Regions from separate parts of the Kosakonia sp. MUSA4 genome, predicted to be linked through region 3. Evidence: predicted binding sites of a transcription regulator. Region 3 holds the regulator's gene; each other region holds the start of a gene.

Region 1 (6,008 bases), 460 kb from region 3:
TAATAAACAATCGTTACCCGCTGTCACTCTTGCGGCAATTGGGGTTGTCTACGGTGATATTGGCACCAGCCCACTTTATACACTTCGTGAATGTTTGTCTGGTCAGTTTGGCTTTGGTGTTGAGCGCGATGCCGTCTTCGGCTTTTTGTCACTGATCTTCTGGCTGCTGGTTTTTGTGGTCTCCATTAAGTATCTGATGTTCGTCATGCGTGCGGATAACGCTGGTGAAGGCGGTATTCTGACGCTGATGTCGCTGGCCGGTCGCAACACGTCGGCCAGAATGACTTCGGTGCTGGTGATCATGGGATTGATTGGCGGCAGCTTCTTCTATGGTGAGGTGGTTATTACCCCCGCGATCTCGGTGATGTCGGCGATAGAGGGGCTGGAGATTGTCGCGCCTTCGCTCGATAGCTGGATTGTGCCGCTGTCGATTATCGTTTTAACCCTGCTGTTTATGATTCAGAAGCACGGTACCGGGCTGGTGGGGAAACTGTTTGCACCGATCATGCTGGCGTGGTTTCTGATACTGGCCGTACTCGGCGCGCGCGGTATTATCGAAAATCCCGAAGTGTTGCAGGCGCTGAATCCGCTTTGGGCGGTGAATTTCTTCCTTGAATACAAGACTGTCTCTTTTGTTGCGCTTGGCGCCGTGGTGCTATCAATCACCGGTGTCGAGGCGCTGTATGCGGATATGGGGCACTTCGGTAAGCTGCCTATTCGCATGGCGTGGTTTATTGTGGTGCTGCCGTCGCTGGCGCTGAATTATTTTGGCCAGGGCGCATTATTGCTGAAAACGCCGGAAGCGATTAAGAACCCCTTCTTCCTGCTGGCGCCTGAGTGGGCGCTGATCCCAATGTTGATTATTGCCACGCTGGCGACGGTCATTGCGTCGCAGGCGGTTATTTCAGGCGTCTTCTCCCTGACTCGCCAGGCGGTGCGTCTGGGCTATCTGGCGCCGATGCGTATTATCCATACCTCGGAGATGGAATCCGGGCAAATCTATATTCCGTTCATTAACTGGCTACTCTATTTTGCAGTAGTGCTGGTGATTGTCAGCTTTGAACACTCCAGCAATCTGGCGGCGGCTTACGGTATTGCCGTTACCGGGACGATGGTGCTGACCTCCATTCTTTCCACGACCGTGGCACGCAAAAACTGGCACTGGAATAAAGTGCTGGTGGGGCTGATTCTGATCTTCTTACTGAGTATCGATGTACCGCTGTTCTCGGCGAACCTCGATAAAATCGTTTCCGGTGGCTGGCTGCCGTTAACGCTCGGCATGGTGATGTTCCTGGTGATGACCACCTGGAAAAGTGAACGGTTCCGCCTGCTGCGCCGCATGCACGAACATGGCAACTCTCTGGAGGCGATGATTGCGTCGCTGGAGAAATCGCCGCCGGTTCGTGTGCCCGGTACGGCGGTGTACATGTCCCGCGCGCTGAATGTCATTCCATTTGCCATGATGCATAACCTGAAGCACAACAAGGTGCTGCATGAACGCGTGATCCTGTTGACGCTGCGTACTGAAGATGCGCCTTACGTCCACAATGTGCGTCGGGTACAAATTGAACAGTTATCGCCAACTTTCTGGCGCGTGGTGGCCAGTTACGGCTGGCGCGAAACGCCGAACGTTGAAGAGGTGTTCCATCGCTGCGGTCTGGAAGGGCTCAATTGCCGGATGATGGAAACTTCCTTCTTTATGTCGCATGAGTCGTTGATCCTCGGTAAACGACCATGGTATTTGCGGCTGCGCGGCAAACTCTACCTGGTATTGCAGCGCAACGCGCTGCGCGCGCCGGACCAGTTTGAGATCCCGCCAAACCGGGTTATCGAGTTGGGAACGCAGGTTGAAATTTAACGTCTTAAAACCCCTCTTTATGAGGGGTTTTTTGTTATTTATGTCTGTGAATTTCATTTAAGCTAATCAAGCTGTTTTTTTCATCACATTCGGACGCGAAACGTTTCGATATCGATCACACTTCTGTAACTGAGACATAGTTATAAGATTATTCTTTGTACTACACTGCGTTCAGCGAAACGTTTCGCTAGTGGAGCATAAAAAATGAAAAAAGGTCGTGTATTGAACGCTGACATTTCGTCAGTTATCTCTCGTCTTGGTCATACCGATACGCTGGTGGTATGTGATGCCGGGTTGCCGGTGCCGCGTAATACGCAACGCATTGATATGGCGCTAACGCAGGGCGTACCGTCCTTTATGCAGGTGCTGGATGTGGTGACAGCCGAAATGCAGGTTGAATCCGCTATCCTGGCGCAGGAAATCAAACAACATAATCCGCAGCTCCACGAAACGTTGCTTAAGTCTCTTGAGCAACTGCAACAACACCAGGGAAACACCATAGAAGTGCGGTACGTTACGCACGAGCAGTTTAAAAAACACACCGCGGACAGTCATGCGGTGATTCGCAGCGGGGAGTGTTCCCCGTTTGCGAATATCATTCTCTGTGCTGGCGTCACTTTCTGAGGCCATCATGGACGCGTTACTGCAACTCAAGGGGATCGATAAAGCATTCCCCGGCGTTAAAGCGCTTTCCGGCGCGGCGCTGAATGTCTATCCTGGCCGTGTGATGGCGCTGGTGGGCGAAAATGGTGCCGGTAAATCCACGATGATGAAAGTGCTTACGGGCATCTATACCCGTGACGCCGGTTCGCTGCTGTGGCTGGGAAAAGAGACCACCTTTAACGGCCCAAAATCATCGCAGGAAGCTGGTATCGGCATTATCCACCAGGAATTGAACCTGATCCCGCAGCTCACCATTGCTGAGAATATTTTTCTCGGGCGTGAGTTCGTTAATCGCTTCGGCAAAATCGACTGGAAAAAGATGTTTGCTGATGCCGACAAGCTGCTGGCCAAACTGAATCTGCGCTTTAAGAGCGATCGGCTGGTAGGGGAACTCTCCATCGGCGATCAACAGATGGTCGAAATCGCCAAAGTGATGAGCTACGAATCGCAGGTCATCATTATGGATGAACCCACCGACGCCCTGACGGACACCGAAACCGAATCGCTGTTCCGCGTGATCCGCGAGCTGAAATCGCAGGGGCGCGGCATTGTCTATATCTCCCACCGTATGAAAGAGATCTTCGAGATTTGCGATGACGTGACGGTTTTCCGTGACGGGCAATTTATCGCCGAGCGTGAAGTGGCGACGCTCACCGAAGATACGCTGATCGAAATGATGGTAGGCCGCAAGCTGGAAGACCAATACCCGCGGCTGGATCAGGCGCCGGGCGAAGTGCGTCTTACCGTCGATAATCTGTGTGGTCCTGGCGTGGAAAACGTCAGTTTCACCCTGCGCAAAGGCGAGATCCTTGGCGTCGCCGGGTTGATGGGCGCTGGCCGCACCGAACTGATGAAAGTGCTGTATGGCGCACTGCCGCGCACCAGCGGTTATGTGACACTCGACGGTCATGAAGTGCTCACCCGCTCTCCGCAGGACGGGCTGGCGAACGGCATCGTCTATATTTCAGAAGACCGTAAGCGTGACGGCTTAGTGCTCGGCATGTCAGTGAAAGAGAATATGTCGCTGACGGCGCTGCGTTACTTCAGCCGCGCGGGCGGTTCGCTGAAACATAAAGATGAACAGCAGGCGGTGAATGATTTTATCCGTCTGTTCAATGTGAAAACACCATCAATGGAGCAGGCAATTGGTTTGCTCTCCGGCGGTAATCAGCAAAAAGTGGCGATTGCCCGTGGTTTGATGACGCGGCCAAAAGTGCTGATCCTCGACGAACCGACGCGCGGCGTCGATGTTGGGGCGAAAAAAGAGATTTATCAGCTTATTAACCAGTTCAAGGCTGACGGGCTGAGCATCATCCTGGTCTCCTCTGAAATGCCGGAAGTGCTGGGAATGAGCGATCGCATTATGGTGATGCATGAAGGGCATCTCGGCGGTGAATTCACGCGCGAGCAGGCCACTCAGGAAGTGTTGATGGCTGCCGCTGTGGGCAAGCTTAATCGTGTGAATCAGGAGTAAAAAAGATGACTACCCAGGCTGTTTCTGGTCGCCGTTATTTCAGCAAAGCATGGCTAATGGAACAAAAATCGTTAATTGCTTTGCTGGTGCTGATTGCGATTGTTTCGACAATGAGTCCGAACTTTTTTACCGTCAATAACCTGCTGAACATCCTGCAACAAACCTCGGTGAACGCCATTATGGCGGTGGGGATGACGCTGGTTATCCTGACCTCGGGAATTGATCTGTCCGTCGGTTCCCTGCTGGCACTCACCGGCGCGGTTGCGGCCTCGATGATTGGCGTGGAAGTGAATGCGCTGGTGGCCGTTGCTGGTGCGCTGGCGCTGGGGGCGGCGATCGGCGCCGTTACCGGGGTGATTGTCGCGAAAGGCCGCGTGCAGGCGTTTATCGCTACGCTGGTAATGATGTTGCTGCTGCGCGGCGTAACGCTGGTTTACACCAATGGCAGCCCAATCAATACCGGATTTACCGCTAACGCAGATATTTTTGGCTGGTTTGGTATTGGCCGCCCGCTCGGGATCCCGACGCCAGTGTGGCTGATGGCTGTGGTCTTTATCGCCGCCTGGTATTTATTGCATCAAACCCGCCTGGGCCGCTATATCTATGCGCTGGGCGGTAACGAAGCGGCGACGCGCTTGTCCGGCATCTCCGTCGATAAAGTGAAAATTATCGTCTACTCGCTGTGCGGCCTGCTGGCTTCACTGGCGGGCATTATTGAAGTGGCGCGTCTCTCTTCTGCACAGCCTACTGCGGGGGCCGGTTATGAACTGGATGCTATTGCTGCGGTGGTATTGGGCGGAACCAGTCTGGCTGGCGGTAAAGGTCGCATTGTTGGGACGTTGATCGGCGCATTGATTCTGGGCTTCCTCAATAATGGATTGAATTTGTTGAGCGTTTCCTCCTATTACCAGATGATCGTTAAAGCAGTGGTGATTCTGCTCGCGGTGCTGGTAGACAACAAAAAGCAGTAATTACCTACACAACAGGACTCGTGAATATGAACATGAAAAAACTGGCCACTCTGGTTTCTGCTGTTGCACTGAGCGCCACCATTAGCGCAAACGCGATGGCGAAAGACTCTATTGCTCTGGTGATTTCCACGCTGAACAACCCGTTCTTCGTCTCCCTGAAGGATGGCGCACAGAAAGAGGCGGATAAACTGGGGTATGACCTGGTTGTCCTGGATTCGCAGAACAACCCGGCCAAAGAGCTGGCCAACGTGCAGGATCTGACCGTTCGCGGTACCAAACTGCTGCTGATTAACCCGACAGACTCCGATGCTGTCGGCAACGCGATCAAAATGGCTAACCAGGCAAAAATCCCGGTAATTACCCTCGACCGCGTAGCAAGCAGTGGTGAAGTGGTCAGCCACATTGCCTCTGATAACGTGCTCGGCGGCAAAATTGCTGGCGACTACATCGCTAAAAAAGCGGGTGAAGGCGCGAAAGTTATCGAACTGGCGGGTATCGCCGGGACTTCTGCTGCACGTGAACGTGGCGAAGGTTTCCAGCAGGCCGTTGCCGCACATAAATTTAACGTGCTGGCCAGCCAGCCGGCAGACTTCGATCGTACTAAAGGCCTGAACGTCATGCAGAACCTGCTGACGGCTCACCCGGACGTTCAGGCAGTCTTTGCCCAGAACGATGAAATGGCGCTGGGTGCGCTGCGTGCGCTGCAAACTGCCGGTAAAACCGACGTGATGGTGGTGGGTTTTGACGGTACGCCAGACGGTGTAAAAGCCGTCAATGACGGCAAACTGGCAGCAACGATTGCTCAGTTGCCGGAGCAGATTGGCGCGAAAGGTGTTGATACCGCAGACAAAGTGCTGAAAGGCGAAAAAGTCTACGCGAAAAACCCGGTTGACCTGAAACTGGTCATCAAGCAGTAATAAGCAGTTCAGTCGGTGGGCTTGAACCTGCCGACTGGGGACAACGTAAAAATAAAGAAAAGCATGGCACGCGCCACCGGGAACGGTGGCGCACTTTATGGACAAGCTCATCATGAAAACCGCAG
Region 2 (6,008 bases), 570 kb from region 3:
GGCAGTATCTGCACGGCGTTAGCGATCCTGCGCTGGTTGCGCCGGAAGGTTATCAACTGGATGCCCTGTTGATGGAGCGGCCCGGCAATAAGGCAATCCAACTGGATCTGTTTCTGGATTACGCCAATAACCTGAAACGTTACCCGGAATTTCAGGCTTTCTTCCGCACCAGGCAGCCGCCAGCGCTGATCATCTGGGGCAAACACGATCCGTTCTTTATTCCGCCAGGGGCTGAAGCCTGGAAACGCGATAACCCCAATGCGGTGGTCGAACTGCTCGATACCGGCCACTTCGCGCTGGAAACCCATGCCGGTTACATCGCGCAACGCATTCGCGAAGTCATCGGTGAGGCGCTGGGCTGAGGAAAGTGTGCGCCCACTTACCGTGGGCGCAGATTGTCAGGCCTGAGTCTGGAACATGATGGTGTCCGAAGTAAACGAGCCATCTTCGCCAATCAGGAAGTGCTGCTTCACCTCTTCCGACGTTTGCTGTTGCAGAAAGCGAATTGCCTCGCGCAATACTTCCGGCGTTTTCATGCGTTCAACCCACGAACTGTATTCCAGCACCAGGCGATCGGTTAACAGCTTATCGACCGTCATCCCGCTCTGCTGCGTCATTTGCAGCCACTCCGCCGCCGAGTAATTGCGCACATGAGACGGATCGCGCAGCACTTCGATGGTTTGCAGCCAGATATCCAGCACCGGACGGCCCGGCGAGGCGATATCCATTAAGATAAATTTACCGCCCGGCTTCAGCACACGTTTCACCTCACGCAGCGCCAGCGCAACATCGTGCCAGTGATGGGCAGAGTAACGGCTGATCACCACATCAAACGCGCCATCGGCAAAGGGCAACTGTTCGGCCGCGCCATGCACCGTGCTGATATTGCTCAGTTGACGATCGCGGGCCGCCTGACGAACCACGTCGAGCATTTTTTCCGACAGATCGTAAGCTGTCACTTCACGGGCGACGCCAGCCGCGACAAAACTGGCGTGCCCGGCGCCGCAGCCCAGATCCAGCACCGCGGCAGCAGGATTTTCACTGAGCCACTCTGCCAGCCGCACCAAATCTGCGCCCTGCGCATGAACCTGGCTGGTGAGATAGGCCTGCGCCTGGTCGCCAAACTGTTGCTTCGTTAATTCATGATGATTGACCGCCATTCTCTTTTTCCTTTTTTCGCACGACAAAAATTTGCTCTTTGCCGACTATACGAGCCTCTTTATAGGGGTACAATATGGCTACTTATACTGGTATTAATGAGTACCACCATGGAAAATACGCTCTTTGCCGGGCCAAAAACTCTCGGCGCTTTTTTACGTGCACAGCGGGAAAAAACCGCGCCGGCCGATATTGGCCTGCCTGCGCAAGGTCGGCGGCGCACCTGCGGATTACGCCGGGAAGAAGTGGCGCAGCTCAGCGGTATCAGCACCACCTGGTATACGTGGATTGAGCAGGGACGCGACATTGTCGTGTCGCCGCAAACCTTGTCGAATATTGCCGGCGTATTAAAAATGACGCAGGCGGAGCGGAAGTATCTGTTCCACCTGGCGCTGCAAAACGATCCGCAGGAAGAGCATGTCATTACCGTGGAAGAATCGGTGCTGGCGACGGTGAATCAGGTGCAGTGCCCCTGTTATTTGCTGGATGTCACCTGGAATATGGTGGCGTGGAATACGCCTGCTGAAGCACTATTTAGCGGCTGGCTGGATAAGGATGCCCAGCCGAATATGATGAGTTTTATGTTTCGTCATCCCCTTGCGCAAACGCTGGTGGTTGACTGGGAGACGCGCGCCAGCCGGATTGTCGCGGAATTGCGTGCCGATGCGATGCACTATCCGCACGATCAGGGATTGAATCATTTCGTGCAGAGTCTGAGTAATGACAGCGAACTGTTTCGCACCTTCTGGTCGCGCCAGCAGGTGGTGGTGCGCGAAGGCGGAGAACGCGTTTTTCATCATCCGCAGCAGGGGGAGTTGCACTTCCGGCAGATAACCTGGCAATTAACCAGTAATCGCGCGATCAAAATGATTATGTTAATGGCGGAATAATGCAGAATAAAAAAAGCAGATCAGAAATCTGACCTGCTTTTTTTTATTTACGGAATTCGACAGTATTCGAACCAGACTGGATAAACGCAGCGATATTATCAAATGTGTTCATTGCAGATTTGCAAAAAATACATTTAGCACCGACCGGGTTTTTCTCAGTGACATCAAAACTGGAAATTCGGTATTGCGACCCGTGGCAGCACGGGCAGCGAAAATGGATACGATTCGTAATGGTAAATCCTTAGCGCGGAACCACGTTGGCCGCAGCCGGACCTTTCGGGCCGTTTTCGATAGTAAACTCAACCTCTTGATTTTCTTCAAGAGTACGGTACGCATTGCTCTGGATAGCAGAGAAATGTACGAATACATCTTTGCTGCCATCTTTCGGAGTAATGAAACCGAAGCCTTTCTCAGCGTTGAACCATTTAACGATACCGTTCATTTTAGTAGACATGCTTGTTACCTTCTATTTTGTTCGCCGAATGCGGCAGTAATGGTCTGAGACATTATTTTTATCAGAGTGTAAAGCGAAGACCCAAAAAGAAGTAGCAAGGAGGTACTTAGAGATGAGAAAGACTTTAGTGAACTGCTGGAGATAATGATTTATCAAACCGACGACGCATTAACTCATGGTTGCCCTTATTACGCAAGCGTTAATTTTAAAAAATTTGTCAGCGCCTTATTTCACCCGCATAACCAAACACCTCGGAAACTCTCCTGCCGACAACCGCAAACCAAACGGCTTATGTGTGAAGCCGATCGCAAAAACAGGCACAGGCAAACGCTACTATAAATACTAGTATGGCAGTTGAATGTTTTCTTTTAGAGGTGGCAATGAGCATGCAAATGACAATGCGCTGGTTTGGACCAGTTGAAGACAAAATCCCGCTGGAATACATCCGCCAGGTACCGGGCGTCGAAGGGGTGGTAGGTGCGTTGTACGATGTGCCGGTAGGTGAAGTATGGCCAAAAGAGAAAATCAACGCGCTGGCCGGGCAAGTCCATGATGCCGGCCTTAAGATGGAAGTCATTGAAAGTGTTAATATTCATGACGATATTAAGATCGGTCTCCCTAGCCGCGATCGGCTAATTGCCAATTACCAGCAAACCATCCGCAACCTTGCAGAAGTTGGGGTAAAAGTCATCTGCTACAACTTTATGCCGGTTTTTGACTGGATGAAGACCGAGATGAATTACGTGCTGCCGGACGGCTCGCTGACGATGGCGTTCGAAAAGAAAGGCATCGATAAAACGCTGGATGAAGTGGTTAAAGAGGTGCTGGAAAATTCCAACGGCTTTGCGCTTCCGGGCTGGGAACCCGAACGACTGGCAAAAGTACAAGAGCTGTTTGCCAAATATAAAGATGTCGACGATAAAAAATTACGTGAAAACCTGGTTTACTTCCTTGAGCGCGTTATTCCGGTCTGTGAAGAAGTCGGTATTAAAATGGCGATTCACCCGGACGATCCGCCGTATTCTATTTTTGGCCTGCCGCGTATCGTTAAAAATCGTGACGATCTCGACTGGATTTGTAATGCAGTCGATTCTGAAGCCAACGGTATTACCTTATGTACCGGTTCGATCGCCGAGGATCCGGATAATAATGTGTGCCAAATCCTGGCCGAATTTACACGCCGTAAACGTATTCACTTTGCGCACGTGCGCAATATCAAACTGATTAAAGATAAAGATTTCTATGAATCCGCGCACTTATCCCGCTACGGTTCACTGGATATGTACGAAGTCATGAAAGCCTTGCATGACAACGGGTTCGACGGTTACATCCGTCCGGATCACGGGCGTTTCATCTGGGGCGAAACCGGCCGTCCAGGTTACGGTCTTTACGATCGGGCGCTCGGCGTAACCTATTTACACGGACTTTGGGAAGCACTCGAAAAACAAAACTAATTTTATTCGGGCCGGTGGTTCCACCGGCTTTTCTTGATAGCCAATCCGTAAGGTATTCTCTATGTCCCCGCTGTTAGCCTTATTCTGGGTGCTGGTAGGTATTGCACTTTTGGTTTTGATGAACCTGAAATACAAATTTCATAATATTTTCGCGCTGCTGATTGCAGGTATATTTGTCGCAATCATGGAAGGCATTCCACTCGATAAAATTGTGTCTGTCGTTCAGGACGGTCTGGGCAGTATTCTCGGCCATCTTGCACTCATTATTTTATTCGGCGCGATTATCGGTAAATTTATGACCGAATCCGGCGCCAGCCAGAGGATTGCCGATAGCGTTATTGAGCACTGCGGCACACGTCTTCTCACCGTCGGTTTAATGTTTATTGGCGTGATTTTCGGCATCGCCATGTTTTATGAAGTCGCCTTCCTGATTGCCATGCCGCTGGTTTTGAACATCGCCAAAAAAGCCCATATTCCCTATATGAAACTGGTCGTGCCAACGGTGGTCGGCGCAACCATGGGGCACAGTTTGTTCCCACCGCAGCCAGGGCCGGTCGCGCTGATCAGCGCGTTTAATGCCGATATTGTGCAGGTCTATCTGTATGGCATCCTGGTCATTATTCCGGCGCTGTTTTGTGCAGGTATTTTATTGCCGAAATATTTACCGGGAATCAAAACGATTCCGCTGAATTCACTGCTAAAACCCGTGGAGGAAAAAACAGCACAGGATCTGCCGCGGTTTAGCATCAGTATTTTGATCCCGCTGATCCCGGCGGTACTGATGATTGTGGCCTCGCTGGTAAAAGGCCTGATGCCCGCTGGCTCGCAGCTGGTAAAAGTCTGTACTTTTTTCGGCAGTGCGGAAATCAGTATGCTGCTGGCAACGCTCGCGGCAATCTGGTTTCTCGGCATTAAGCGTGGCATGACGCCGGACGGAGTAACCCATTGCGTCAGCGACGCGATTGCTAAAATTGCCAACGTCCTGTTTGTTATTAGCGCCGGTGGGATCCTGAAGCAGGTGATTGTGGTTTCCGGCGTTGGCAACCATATCGTGGACATTATGAGTAACGTCCCGCTGTCACCGTTTATCGTGGCGTGGATCATCACGGCCATCATCCGCATTCTGACCGGGCAAGGCGCAGTTGCGGCGATTACCTCTGCAGGGATCGTCGCGCCGATGGTCAGCGCTTTTCATTTAAATCCCGCGTTGATGTGCCTGGCCGTCGCCTGCGGCAGTAATACCATTACGCTGATGTATGATGGCGGCTTCCTGCTGTTTAAAGAAACCTTTGGCATCTCCATGAAAGACACCTTCAAAACCTGGGGGCTGCTGGAACTGATTAACTCAGTTATCGGGTTAGGCATGGTGCTGCTGCTCAGCCTGTTTATCGCCTGACGTTTGCACTTGGGGGAACAAGGAAGTCCCCGCCAAAATAATCCGCCCTTCTCATTCGCCATGCTACGTTTATCAGCAATAACATCCAATCCGGCCAGCCAATGTAACGACATCTCATTGTAAACACACTTTTTTCATCGTGTAGTGCATGCTGCACGCGGAGCTTTGTTTGCCTGAGAATGTTAACAATGAATACGTTATGCATCGCAAAGTGCGCTGGCACTGGTGATGACCGTGCTGATTCGCTACCGACGGTAACGATGAAGGGTGGGCACCGGCTAACACCGGTGCACATTTTTATGCGCGTATGTCGTCATATTCACGAGTTTTATCAAACTCGTGTTTGGCAAACGGGCACAGTGGAATAATTTTACGGTTCTCGGCCCGCATTTTTTCCACCACGCGCGCCACAAGCTGTTTACCCACGCCTTGCCCTTTCAGGCTGGGATCAACATCAGTGTGTTCAATAATACTGAGATGTTCGCCCGTCGGCACAAATACAATCTCGGCAACCTGCACGCCCTGGGCGTCGTTGACGTAAAATTTGTTGTGACCTTCCAGTATTTCCATCTTTTCTCACTCAGTTATGGCGGTATTTGAGCGCACCGCTTGGGCAGGTATCAATCACGTTGATCACCGTCTCAACATCCACTTCG
Region 3 (6,008 bases):
TCTTCTTGAAAATCAGGAAGATTCGCACAACTTTCATCCGATGCCGGGTGCGCGGAATCCGCATCTACAAACGATGCTGCCTCGCATTCTACGCCGCCGCTTACAGTTTGATCCCTGGTGGCAGCGCCTGGAGCTGCCGGACGGCGACTTCGTCGATCTCGCCTGGAGCGAAGAGCCCGGGCAGGCAAAACACAAACCGCGTCTGGTCGTGTTTCACGGCCTGGAAGGTAGCCTGCACAGCCCGTATGCGCATGGTCTGATCCATGCAGCAAAAGAGCGCGGCTGGCTGGGCGTGGTGATGCATTTTCGCGGCTGTAGCGGCATTCCCAACCGCCTGAACCGCATCTACCACTCCGGCGAAACCGAAGATGGCACCTGGTTTTTACGCTGGCTGCCAGAAACCTTCGGCCCGGCGCCGACCGCGGCGGTAGGCTATTCGCTGGGCGGCAATATGCTCGGCTGCCTGTTAGCCAGAGCCGATGATTCTCTTCCCGTTGATGCAGCCGTGATCGTCTCTGCGCCATTGATGCTGGAAGCGTGCAGCTATCATATGGAAAAAGGGTTTTCCCGCTTTTATCAGCGTTACCTGCTGAATTTGCTGAAAGCGAACGCCGCACGCAAATTAAGAGCCTACCCCGGCTCGCTGCCAACGACGCTGCCTGCGCTGCGGAAAGTGCGGCGTATCCGCGAGTTTGACGATCTGATCACCGCCAAGATCCACGGCTTTGCTGATGCGCTGGATTACTATCGCCGCTGTAGCGCCATGCCGCAGTTGCCGTTGATCCGTAAACCGACGCTGATCATTCACGCCAAAGACGATCCGTTTATGGATCATAACGTTATTCCGGATGCCGGCCATTTACCGCCGAATATTGAGTACCAACTGACAGAACACGGCGGTCATGTCGGTTTTGTCGGCGGTACGCTGCGCCGACCAGAAATGTGGCTGGAAAAGCGCATTCCGGACTGGCTTTCCCCCTGGCTGAGAACATCATGATTATTCCCTGGCAAGAGATTGACGCCGACACGCTGAACAATCTGATTGAGAGCTTTGTCTTGCGCGAAGGCACCGATTATGGTGAACATGAACGTTCGCTAGAACAAAAGGTCGCTGACGTTAAACGTCAACTGCAACGCGGTGAAGCTGTACTGGTGTGGTCGGAACTGCACGAGACGGTAAACATTATGCCGCGGGGGCAGTTTCACGATTAACCGGGTAGATGGCGGCTGACTATACTGCAAACACAGTTTTATTCAGGGAGTTGCTATGTCTGCCAAACATCCGGTCATCGCCGTTACTGGCTCCAGCGGCGCGGGAACCACCACCACCAGCGTCGCCTTCCGTAAAATCTTCGCCCAGCTCAATATGCACGCCGCAGAAGTGGAAGGAGACAGCTTCCATCGCTTTACCCGTCCGGAAATGGATATGGCGATCCGCAAAGCCCGCGATCTTGGGCGGCATATCAGTTACTTTGGCCCGGATGCCAATGACTTCAGCCTGCTTGAACAAACCTTTAGCGAATATGGCCAGAGCGGAACCGGGCAAACGCGTAAATATCTGCATACCTACGATGAAGCGGTGCCGTGGAATCAGGTGCCGGGCACGTTTACGCCCTGGCAACCGCTGCCGGAACCCACCGACGTGCTGTTTTATGAAGGGCTGCACGGCGGCGTAGTGACCCCGCAAAATGACGTGGCGCGCCATGTTGATTTACTGGTTGGCGTGGTGCCGATCGTCAACCTGGAGTGGATCCAGAAACTGATTCGCGATACCAGCGAACGCGGACACTCCCGTGAAGCGGTGATGGATTCGGTGGTTCGTTCGATGGAAGATTACATCAACTTTATCACCCCGCAGTTTTCCCGTACGCACATCAACTTTCAGCGCGTGCCGACGGTCGATACGTCTAACCCTTTCGCCGCAAAAGGCATTCCGTCGCTGGATGAAAGCTTTGTGGTCATTCACTTCCAGAATTTGCAAGGCATTGATTACCCGTGGCTGTTGGCGATGCTGCAAGGTTCGTTTATTTCCCATATGGATACACTGGTGGTACCGGGCGGCAAGATGGGGCTGGCGATGGAATTGATTATGACGCCGCTGGTGCAACGGCTGATGGAAGGGAAAAAGATTAAGTAGCCCGGCAAGCCGATTGCCGGGCCAGGGCATCAGGCTTCGATAACTTCGTAGGAGTGGGTGATCTTCACGGCCTTCTCCAGCATCAACGCTACAGAGCAATATTTTTCCGCCGACAGATCCACCGCGCGGGAAACTGCCGCGTCTTTCAGCGCTTTGCCGGTGACGATAAAGTGCAGATTGATGTGCGTAAACAGACGCGGCGCTTCTTCACGGCGCTCGGAAGTCAGCTTCACTTCGCAGTCGGTCACGTCGTGGCGCCCTTTCTGCAGGATGGAAACGACGTCAATTGCGCTGCAACCGCCCGCCGCCATCAGCACCATCTCCATCGGGCTTGGCGCTTTATCCCCGGAATTACCGTCCATCAGAATTTGGTGGCCAGATGCGGACTCACCCAGGAAGGTCAACCCTTCAACCCATTTCACACGTGCCTGCATTTTATTCACTCCGGAGTAGTAATTTTCTCCACAGATTACGCGTACATAACAAAACTCGCAACGGAAGGCGACCTGCGTCATGCTGAAGCGAGACACCAGGAGACAGGCGTGAAAACCTATGCTAAAACAATCTGGATGCTACAAAGATAAATGGATGTTACGCATGTATGCATGACATCGTAGATTAGAGGCCGCAGATAACCCTGACGGCCCACTTCTCAGGACATGAGAAGCTTTGATTGCAACCCCGGAAGCAGGCTGAAACCTACATCCCCGCTTTCGGAGCCAGCTTATAACAGAGGATAACCGCGCATGGTGCTTGGCAAACCGCAAACAGACCCGACTCTCGAATGGTTCTTGTCTCATTGCCACATTCATAAGTACCCGTCGAAGAGCACGCTGATTCACCAGGGTGAAAAAGCGGAAACGCTGTATTACATCGTTAAAGGCTCAGTGGCAGTGCTAATCAAGGATGAGGAAGGTAAAGAGATGATTCTCTCTTACCTTAATCAGGGTGATTTTATCGGTGAACTGGGCTTGTTCGAAGAAGGTCAGGAGCGCAGTGCCTGGGTACGCGCCAAGACCGCTTGTGAAGTCGCCGAAATTTCCTACAAAAAATTCCGTCAGCTTATCCAGGTGAACCCGGATATTCTGATGCGCCTCTCCTCGCAGATGGCGCGTCGCCTTCAGGTGACCTCGGAGAAAGTCGGCAACCTGGCGTTCCTGGACGTAACGGGCCGTATCGCGCAGACGCTGCTGAATCTGGCAAAACAGCCGGACGCAATGACTCACCCGGACGGCATGCAGATTAAAATTACTCGCCAGGAGATTGGCCAAATCGTTGGTTGCTCCCGTGAGACTGTCGGCCGCATCCTGAAAATGCTGGAAGATCAGAACCTGATCTCCGCCCACGGTAAAACCATCGTGGTATACGGAACACGTTAATCCGTAAAACGGCGCATCGTTTATCCGGCGCGCCGTTTTTCTCTCCTCATGTGGCGCAGGCTGATTTATCACCCCGAAATCAACTACGCACTGCGACAAACGCTGGTGTTATGTCTGCCTGTGGCGATTGGCCTGATAGTCGGCCATCTGCAACAGGGCCTGCTTTTCTCACTCGTTCCCGCTTGCTGCAATATTGCCGGTCTCGACACGCCGCATAAGCGTTTCTTTAAGCGCCTGATTATTGGCGGCTGTCTGTTTGCGGGTAGCAGCCTGGCGGTGCAATTGTTGCTGGCGGAAGATCTTCCGCTGCCGCTGATCTTTACCATGCTGACCCTGCTACTGGGCGTCACGGCTGAGATCAGCGCATTGCACGGGCGCTTACTGCCCGCCTCGCTGATTGCCGCCATCTTCACGCTCAGCCTCGCCGGGAATATGCCGGTGTGGGAGCCGCTGCTGATTTACGCGCTGGGCACACTATGGTACGGGCTGTTTAACTGGTTCTGGTTCTGGATGTGGCGGGAACAACCACTGCGCGAATCGTTAAGCCTGCTCTACCGGCAACTGGCTGATTATTGCGAAGCCAAATACAGCCTGCTGACGCAGCATGCCGATCCGGAAAAAGCCCTGCCGCCGCTGCTTGCACGCCAGCAAAAAGCGGTGGATATGATAAGCCAGTGCTACCAACAATTGCATATGCTGGCGGCCAATCAGCATAACGACTACAAACGCCTGCTGCGCGTTTTCCAGGTCGCGCTGGATTTGCAGGAGCATATTTCCGTCAGCCTGCACCAGCCGGAAGAAGTACAAAAACTGGTTGAACAAACCCACGCCGAGCAGGTTATCCGCTGGAATGCGCAGACCGTCGCCGCCCGTTTACGCGTGCTGGCGGACGACATTCTCTACCATCGTTATCCGACGCGTTTCACTATGGAAAAGCAAATCGGCGCGCTGGAAAAAATCGCCCGCCAGCACCCGGATAATCCGGTAGGCCAGTTCTGCGCCTGGCACTTTAGCCGCATCGCCCGCGTACTGCGTACGCAGCGGCCTCTGTACATCCGCGATCTGATGGCGGAGAAGCAGCGTCGATTGCCATTGCTCCCGGCGCTGAAAAGCTATTTATCCCTGAAATCCGCCGCGCTGCGTAATGCGGCGCGCATCAGCGTAATGCTCAGTATTGCCAGCCTGATGGGCAGCGCCCTGCATCTGCCGAAGCCCTACTGGATCATGATGACGATTATGTTTGTCACGCAAAATGGTTATGGCGCGACACGCGTGCGCATTGTCCACCGGGCGGCAGGAACCCTTGCCGGGCTGGTGATCGCCGGGATCACGTTGCACTTTCATGTTCCGCTCGGTTTTACGCTGACAGCCATGTTATTGATTACGCTGGTCAGTTATCTGATTATCCGCAAAAGTTACGGCTGGGCGATGGTCGGCTTTACCATTACCGCGGTGTACTCATTGCAACTGCTGACCTTAAACGGCGAAGAATTTATTGTCGCGCGGCTAATCGATACCTTAATTGGCTGCCTGATCGCCTTTGGTGGTATGGTCTGGTTGTGGCCGCAATGGCAAAGCGGTCTGCTGCGCCAGAATGCCCACGACGCGCTGGAAACAGACCAGCAGGCAATTCGCCTGATCCTCAGCGATGACCCGCAGCCCACGCCGCTCGCCTGGCAGCGTATGCGCGTCAACCAGGCACATAATGCACTGTTTAACTCGCTCAATCAGGCAATGCAGGAACCCGGCTTTAACACCCGTTATCTGGAAGATATGAAGCTGTGGGTCACGCACAGCCAATTTATTGTCGAACATATCAATGCGATGACCACGCTGGCGCGTGAGCATACGATGCTGACGCCGGAGCTGGCGCAGCGCTATTTGCAGTCCTGCGAGATTGCGCTGCAACGTTGTCAGCAGCGGCTGGAGTATGACGGGCCGGGAGAGTCCGGTGATGTGAATATTCTGGAAGCGCCGGAAACGTTGACCCACGGGCCAATGAGCACGCTCGAACAGCATCTACAACGGGTTATCGGGCATCTGAACACCATGCACACCATTTCGTCAGTGGCATGGCGTCAGCGCCCGCATCACGGCATCTGGCTAAACCGACACCTTAACCATTAACCACTTTCTCTACCGCGCTGGCAAAGCGGCGCATCCCTTCATCGATATCCTGCTCGTCAATAACCAGCGACGGCGCAAAGCGCATTACGTCCGGACCGGCATTCAGCACCATTACGCCCGCATCTGCGGCAGCATAGAGAAAATCACGTGCGCGGCCTTTGAATGGCGCAGTTAATTCAGCGCCAACCAATAGCCCCATGCCGCGAATTTCGCTGAAGAGTTGATATTTTTCGCCGATCTGCTGCAAATGCTTAACGAAAAGCTGGCGTTTAGCATTCACACCGTTGAGCACTTCCGGCGTGTTGATAATGTCAAAAGCCGTTCCCGCTACCGCGCAGGCCAGCGGGTTGCCGCCATAGGTGGAA
Region 4 (6,008 bases), 2.4 Mb from region 3:
TGACATACTGTTTAGCCAGCCAGTCCATGAAGTGATCCATGCGATCCATGACTTCGTCGAATTTCAACAAGTCGCCTTTGATAGGCTCAGATTTCGGACCAACCTGTATTTTCAGTTTTTCATCAACGCCGCCGTTGATTGCGTACAGCATGGTTTTCGCGAGGTTAGCGCGAGCACCGAAGAACTGCATTTGTTTACCCACAACCATTGGGCTTACGCAGCAAGCAATCGCATAGTCGTCGTTGTTGAAGTCAGGACGCATCAGGTCATCGTTCTCGTACTGCAGAGAAGAGGTGTCGATGGAGACTTTCGCAGCGAATTTTTTGAAGTTCAGCGGCAGTTTTTCAGACCACAGAACGGTGATGTTCGGTTCCGGAGACGGGCCCATGGTGTACAGGGTGTTCAGGAAACGGAAGCTGTTTTTGGTAACCAGAGTACGGCCGTCAACGCCCATACCACCGATAGATTCAGTTGCCCAAATCGGGTCACCGGAGAACAGTTCGTCATACTCAGGGGTACGCAGGAAGCGAACCATACGCAGTTTCATGACCAGGTGGTCAATCATTTCCTGAGCGTCTTTTTCAGTGATTTTACCTGCTTTCAGGTCACGTTCGATGTAAGCATCCAGGAAGGTGGATACGCGACCGAAGGACATTGCAGCGCCATTCTGAGATTTAACCGCAGCCAGGTAACCGAAGTAGGTCCACTGGATTGCTTCCTGAGCGTTCGTTGCCGGACCGGAGATATCGCAGCCGTATTTAGCCGCCATCTCTTTGATCTGACCCAGTGCGCGGTGCTGTTCAGCAATTTCTTCACGCAGACGGATAGTCGCTTCCAGATTTACGCCGTTTTCCAGATCGGATTGCAGAGACAGGAACTGAGCGTATTTGTCTTTCATCAGGAAGTCGATACCGTACAGCGCAACGCGACGGTAGTCACCGATGATACGGCCACGGCCGTAAGCGTCCGGCAGACCAGTCAGAACACCGGATTTACGGCAGTTCAGAATGTCTTTGGTATAAACATCGAATACACCCTGGTTATGGGTTTTACGGTATTCGGTGAAGATTTTTTTCAGCATCGGGTCCAGTTCGCGATTGTACGCTTTGCAGGAACCTTCAACCATTTTGATGCCGCCAAACGGGATGATAGCGCGTTTCAGCGGAGCTTCAGTTTGCAGACCAACGATTTTCTCAAGCGCTTTGTTGATGTAGCCAGCGTCGTGAGAAGTAATGGTGGAAGCAACAGAGGTGTCAAAATCAACTGGCGCGTGAGTGCGGTTTTCCAGTTTAACCCCTTCCATGACTTTGTCCCACAGGGCGGTGGTCGCGTCAGTAGCGCCAGCCAGGAAGGACTCGTCGCCTTCATATGGGGTGTAGTTTTTCTGGATAAAGTCACGTACGTTGACTTCTTTCTGCCAGTCACCTTTCGCAAAACCTTCCCAGGCTGTGGCTAATTTTTCATTAAGCTCGGACATGTAACACCTACCTTCTTAAGTGGATTTTTTATTTACTGCCTGAAACAACCATTAATGATGATCGTTGCCACGCAGGTAAATGACCCAGTATGTCAACCCGACTAATAACCCACCACCTATGATATTCCCGATTGTTACCGGAATAAGGTTATCGATGATGAAATTCGTAATAGTCAGATGAGAAAAACTTTCCGGGCTGGAACCAACTGCGGTCCAGAACTCCGGGCTAGCAAAGTTACGGATTACGATACCCATCGGAATCATAAACATGTTTGCGATACTGTGCTCAAAACCGCTGGCGACAAACATCGCTACCGGCAGCACCATAATCATCGCTTTATCCATCAGGCTGCGACCGGAATAACTCATCCACACGGCCATACAAACCATCAGGTTGGCCAGAATACCCAGCGCAACAGCTTCGATGAAAGTGTGATGCACTTTATGGTCTGCGGTCTGCAGGACGTTTAAGCCCCAGCCACCGTTGGCGACCATATATTCGCCAGACAACCACATTAGCAAGACAAACAGCAGCGCACCTATCAGATTACCGAAGTAGACGTTGATCCAGTTACGGGCCAGTTGCCCCCAAGTGATACGCCCACTGGCTTTCGCCACGACAATCAACACGGTCGAGGTAAAAAGATCCGCACCGCAGATAATGCAGAGGATCAACCCCAGGGAGAAGCAGATACCCCCAATCAGTTTAGCAATACCGTAGGGCATTGCCGCTGTGCCGGTGGTGGCGGTGATATAGAAAACAAAAGCAATAGAGATGAACACACCTGCGGTGATAGCCAGGTAGAAAGTCTTCAGCGGATGTTTAGTCGCTTTATAGACGCCAGCTTCTTCGGCAACTTTGGCCATTTCGGCTGGAAGGATAAGATCAAAAGGGTTGTCAGCTTTCACACTAACTCTCTCTTTATTAAGTCGGCGACGAGATACTAACAAAGCATTATAGAAGAGAATTTGATATGGATCATATCTCGCCTGGCTTATAGGACCGCAAAGAGCGTGGTTTTTTTACGAATGCGGAGTAACTTGTTGATTATCTGAATAAAAATAAATTTTAAAAGTTATAAAATGTGTTGATTATTTTTATGAAGCCTCCGAAAAATCGTTAATTAAAATGGGGTAGTTGCCATAAGAAGTAACAATATTAGTCCGCAAGTAATAATACCATTTACCCGTATTTAACTTAATTATTACAACTTACTGACATTGCAAAAATATAAATAAAAAGGGGCAATAAAATTGCCCCGTAATATAGCGTAGACCTGCTATGAAGCCTACATATTGTCGTGCTACTTGTCGTTATTTCGCCCAGAATGCCGTTTTGGCGCGTTGTAACTTTTCGTAAGCCGCTAACAGGGACTGATGCGCCGGGAATGCCTGCAGGGTACCGTCTGCCGGTTGCAGGTCATAGAACGGCGCTTCACCACTCAACGCGGCGCTGGCTGCTTCAACTGCCTGTGCGCCGTACATGCGTACGAATGCATTCAGATATTGCAGCGGCTCGCGATCCTCTTCCTGCGCCAGCAGCAGTAGCGTTTGCAGGCAGCGGTAGTAGTTGGCGCGTTCCGCGCTGAAGATGGATGCGTTGAATTCCATGGTCCATTCGGTCCAGGCCAGCGCCTGATCCAGATCGCCGCCAGCCAGCGCCAGCATCGCTTTTAACTCGCCAATGCGCAGGGTGTACCAGCCATTGTCTTTACCGGTTGCCAGACCCAGCAGTTCACGAACGCGGGTAAAATCGTCGTGACCTTCGTCGTCCAGTTGGGCGATAAGGTTGAGGTACTCCTCTTTCTCCCACTCGCTGCCCGGTAGTGACAGAATAGTTTCGCGCAGATGGCTGCCCATGGTGTTATTCGCCAGCCACAGATCTTCTGCCGGATAAATATCGGACATGCCCGGCACCAGAATACGGCAGGCGTACACGCCAAGGTGCTCGTAATCGGCGATATAAACTTCTTTATCTTCTGCATTAAAGATAGCCATCAGCGTGGCGAACTCTTCTTCGGTGGTCCCTGCGAAGCTCCAGTCAACGAACGGATAATCCGCATCCTGCTTAAACAGATCCCAGGAGATCAAACCGCTGGAATCGATAAAGTGAGTTTCGAGGTTAGCGTGTTCAGCCACTTCTTCGTCATCAAAGGTCGGCGGGGTAAAGACATCGAGATCTTTCAGACCGCGCCCCTGCAACAGCTCGGTGACTGTACGTTCCAGCGCAACGCCAAAATCCGGATGCGCGCCAAAGGAGGCAAAGCAGGTGCCATTCGCCGGATTAAACAGCACGACGCAGATCACCGGATATTTACCGCCCAGCGAACCGTCGTAGGCAAAAATCGGGAACCCTTCGGCTTCCAGTTTGGCAATGGCTTCCACCACGCCAGGATAGCGGGCCAGTACTTCCTGCGGGATTTCCGGCAGGCTGATACTCTCCGCGATAATACGGTTTTTGATATGGCGTTCGAACACCTCAGACAGACCCTGTACGCGGGCTTCGTTGCGGGTGTTACCGGCAGACATACCGTTGGAAACATACAGGTTGCCGACGATGTTCATCGGAATATAGACCGTCTGCTCATCAGACTGGCGGGTAAACGGCAGGGCGCAGATACCACGCTCATCATTCCCGGATTGCAGATCGACCAGCATCCCGGCGGCCAGCTCGTTCTGTGGATCGTAGAATGCGCGCAGACGAGCATCGAGGATCCCTTCGGGCAGCGAGTCATCTTCCGGCAGCGGGAACCACTTTTCGTTCGGGTAGTGAACGAACGGGCCTTGCGCGATAGCATCGCCCAGCCAGAAGTCAGCGAAGAAGTAGTTGGTGGAAAGACGCTCGAAGTACTCGCCCAGCGCAGAGGCAAGCGCAGCCTTTTTCGTTGCGCCTTTACCGTTAGTGAAGCACAGCGCGCACTCTTTATCGCGAATATGCACGGACCAGACGTTCGGTACCGGATTCAGCCATGAGGCTTCTTCAATGTGAAAACCGAGGTCGGTGAGCTTTTGCTGGAAGCGGGCGATGGAGTCTTCCAGTGCGGCGTCTTTGCCGGGAATAAATGTTTGAGTCATGGCGGTCACTTTTTTCGTACGTAAAGCGCGCAATGATACGGGTTTTGCGTGACTGGCGCTATCTTCCGCTTCTGCCCGGCGAAAATAAAACAGCGGTCTATGCTTAGGGAGAGTAACCGACTGTTCATGGATGGAAAAATGAAAGCGTTCGACCTTCATCGCATGGCACTGGATAAAGTTCCCTTTGAGTTTTTGTGGGAAGTGGCCCTGCGCAGCCTTTATACCTTCGTTTTAGTCTTTTTATTTCTCAAAATCACTGGCCGACGCGGCGTACGGCAAATGTCGCTGTTCGAAGTCCTCATTATTCTGACGCTAGGCTCGGCAGCGGGAGATGTGGCCTTTTATGACGACGTTCCAATGCTGCCCGTGCTGGTGGTTTTTATTACGCTGGCGGTGCTTTACCGTCTGGTGATGTGGCTGATGTCGCACAGTGAAAAGCTGGAGGATCTGCTGGAAGGCAAGCCGGTTGTAATTGTTGAGAACGGTGAGCTGGCATGGGAGAAATTGCATGAAGAGAACATGACTGAATTTGAGTTCTTTATGGAGCTGCGCGGCAACGGCATTGAACATCTGGGGCAAATTCGGCTGGCGATTATGGAGACCAACGGGCAAATCAGCGTCTATTACTTCCCCGACAACGAGGTTAAACCAGGGCTCTGTATTCTGCCGGAAGGATGCAGCGAGAGATATACCTCGGTACCTGAATCGGGCGATTACGTTTGCGTACGTTGCAGTAAAATTGTCGCTTTGCAGGCAGGCGAAAAGCGATCCTGTCCACGCTGTGCAAATCCGGAATGGTCGAAGGCCAGCAGGGCAATTCGGGTGACATAACAGGTTTTTTATCGGGCCCGGCTCGGCTGTGCAAAACATTCTGCTATGTGACTGAGCGCACATTTCCCCCCACGCGGCTATTACCCATTGCGGCGCGTGACGCGCAATGATAAAACCGATGTCACAGGAATAACTTATTGCTTTTTAGCGTGGTGAGGGGAAATGACTCAGGTCTTCAATTTTAGTTCTGGCCCGGCAGTATTACCGGCGGATGTGCTCAAACAGGCGCAACAGGAATTGTGCGACTGGCAAGGTCTTGGCACTTCGGTGATGGAAATTAGCCATCGTAGTAAAGAGTTTATCCATGTGGCTGAAGAGGCGGAGAAGGACTTTCGCGATCTGCTGAACATCCCCTCCAACTATAAGATTCTGTTCTGTCACGGCGGCGGTCGCGGTCAGTTTGCTGGCATCCCGCTCAATTTGCTGGGTGATAAAACAACCGCTGATTATGTTGATGCCGGTTACTGGGCGGCAAGTGCGGTCAAAGAAGCGAAAAAATACTGCGTTCCACACGTTATTGACGCGAAAATCACTGTTGATGGCCTGCGTGCTGTTAAGCCGATGAGCGAATGGCAACTCAGCAATAATGCGGCTTACCTCCACTACTGCCCGAACGAAACGATTG

What was found. The regulator CRP, encoded in region 3, controls carbon source genes, mostly activating them, when cyclic AMP is high. The targets are predictions, from matches to a motif close to ATGTGANNNNNNTCACAT.
Region 1: rbsD (D-ribose pyranase) is a predicted target of CRP. The motif match lies at 1,962-1,979, and genes of this name have one in related genera.
Region 2: uxuA (mannonate dehydratase) is a predicted target of CRP. The motif match lies at 2,796-2,813, and genes of this name have one in related genera.
Region 4: focA (formate transporter FocA) is a predicted target of CRP. The motif match lies at 2,445-2,462, and genes of this name have one in related genera.

What each region holds. Positions count from the first base shown of each region.
Region 1 covers NZ_CP025697.1:5,453,358-5,459,365, forward strand. Annotated here, with positions in the region: gene kup (low affinity potassium transporter Kup) at 1-1,858, shown strand, start outside; gene rbsD (D-ribose pyranase) at 2,063-2,482, shown strand; gene rbsA (ribose ABC transporter ATP-binding protein RbsA) at 2,490-3,995, shown strand; gene rbsC (ribose ABC transporter permease) at 4,001-4,966, shown strand; gene rbsB (ribose ABC transporter substrate-binding protein RbsB) at 4,993-5,883, shown strand; gene rbsK (ribokinase) at 5,996-6,008, shown strand, end outside.
Region 2 covers NZ_CP025697.1:4,431,383-4,437,390, forward strand. Annotated here, with positions in the region: gene C0557_RS20870 (alpha/beta fold hydrolase) at 1-362, shown strand, start outside; gene C0557_RS20875 (class I SAM-dependent methyltransferase) at 399-1,160, opposite strand; gene C0557_RS20880 (helix-turn-helix transcriptional regulator) at 1,269-2,048, shown strand; gene C0557_RS27515 (cold-shock protein) at 2,092-2,280, opposite strand; gene cspA (RNA chaperone/antiterminator CspA) at 2,290-2,502, opposite strand; gene uxuA (mannonate dehydratase) at 2,889-3,956, shown strand; gene C0557_RS20895 (gluconate:H+ symporter) at 4,018-5,352, shown strand; gene C0557_RS20900 (GNAT family N-acetyltransferase) at 5,650-5,922, opposite strand; gene yjdI (4Fe-4S mono-cluster protein YjdI) at 5,933-6,008, opposite strand, start outside.
Region 3 covers NZ_CP025697.1:4,997,131-5,003,138, forward strand. Annotated here, with positions in the region: gene C0557_RS23870 (hydrolase) at 1-997, shown strand, start outside; gene C0557_RS23875 (YheU family protein) at 994-1,212, shown strand; gene C0557_RS23880 (phosphoribulokinase) at 1,268-2,137, shown strand; gene C0557_RS23885 (OsmC family protein) at 2,167-2,571, opposite strand; gene crp (cAMP-activated global transcriptional regulator CRP) at 2,884-3,516, shown strand; gene C0557_RS23895 (YccS/YhfK family putative transporter) at 3,565-5,643, shown strand; gene C0557_RS23900 (aspartate aminotransferase family protein) at 5,633-6,008, opposite strand, start outside.
Region 4 covers NZ_CP025697.1:1,705,196-1,711,203, forward strand. Annotated here, with positions in the region: gene pflB (formate C-acetyltransferase) at 1-1,477, opposite strand, end outside; gene focA (formate transporter FocA) at 1,529-2,386, opposite strand; gene ycaO (30S ribosomal protein S12 methylthiotransferase accessory factor YcaO) at 2,792-4,552, opposite strand; gene C0557_RS08060 (DUF421 domain-containing protein) at 4,691-5,383, shown strand; gene serC (3-phosphoserine/phosphohydroxythreonine transaminase) at 5,546-6,008, shown strand, end outside.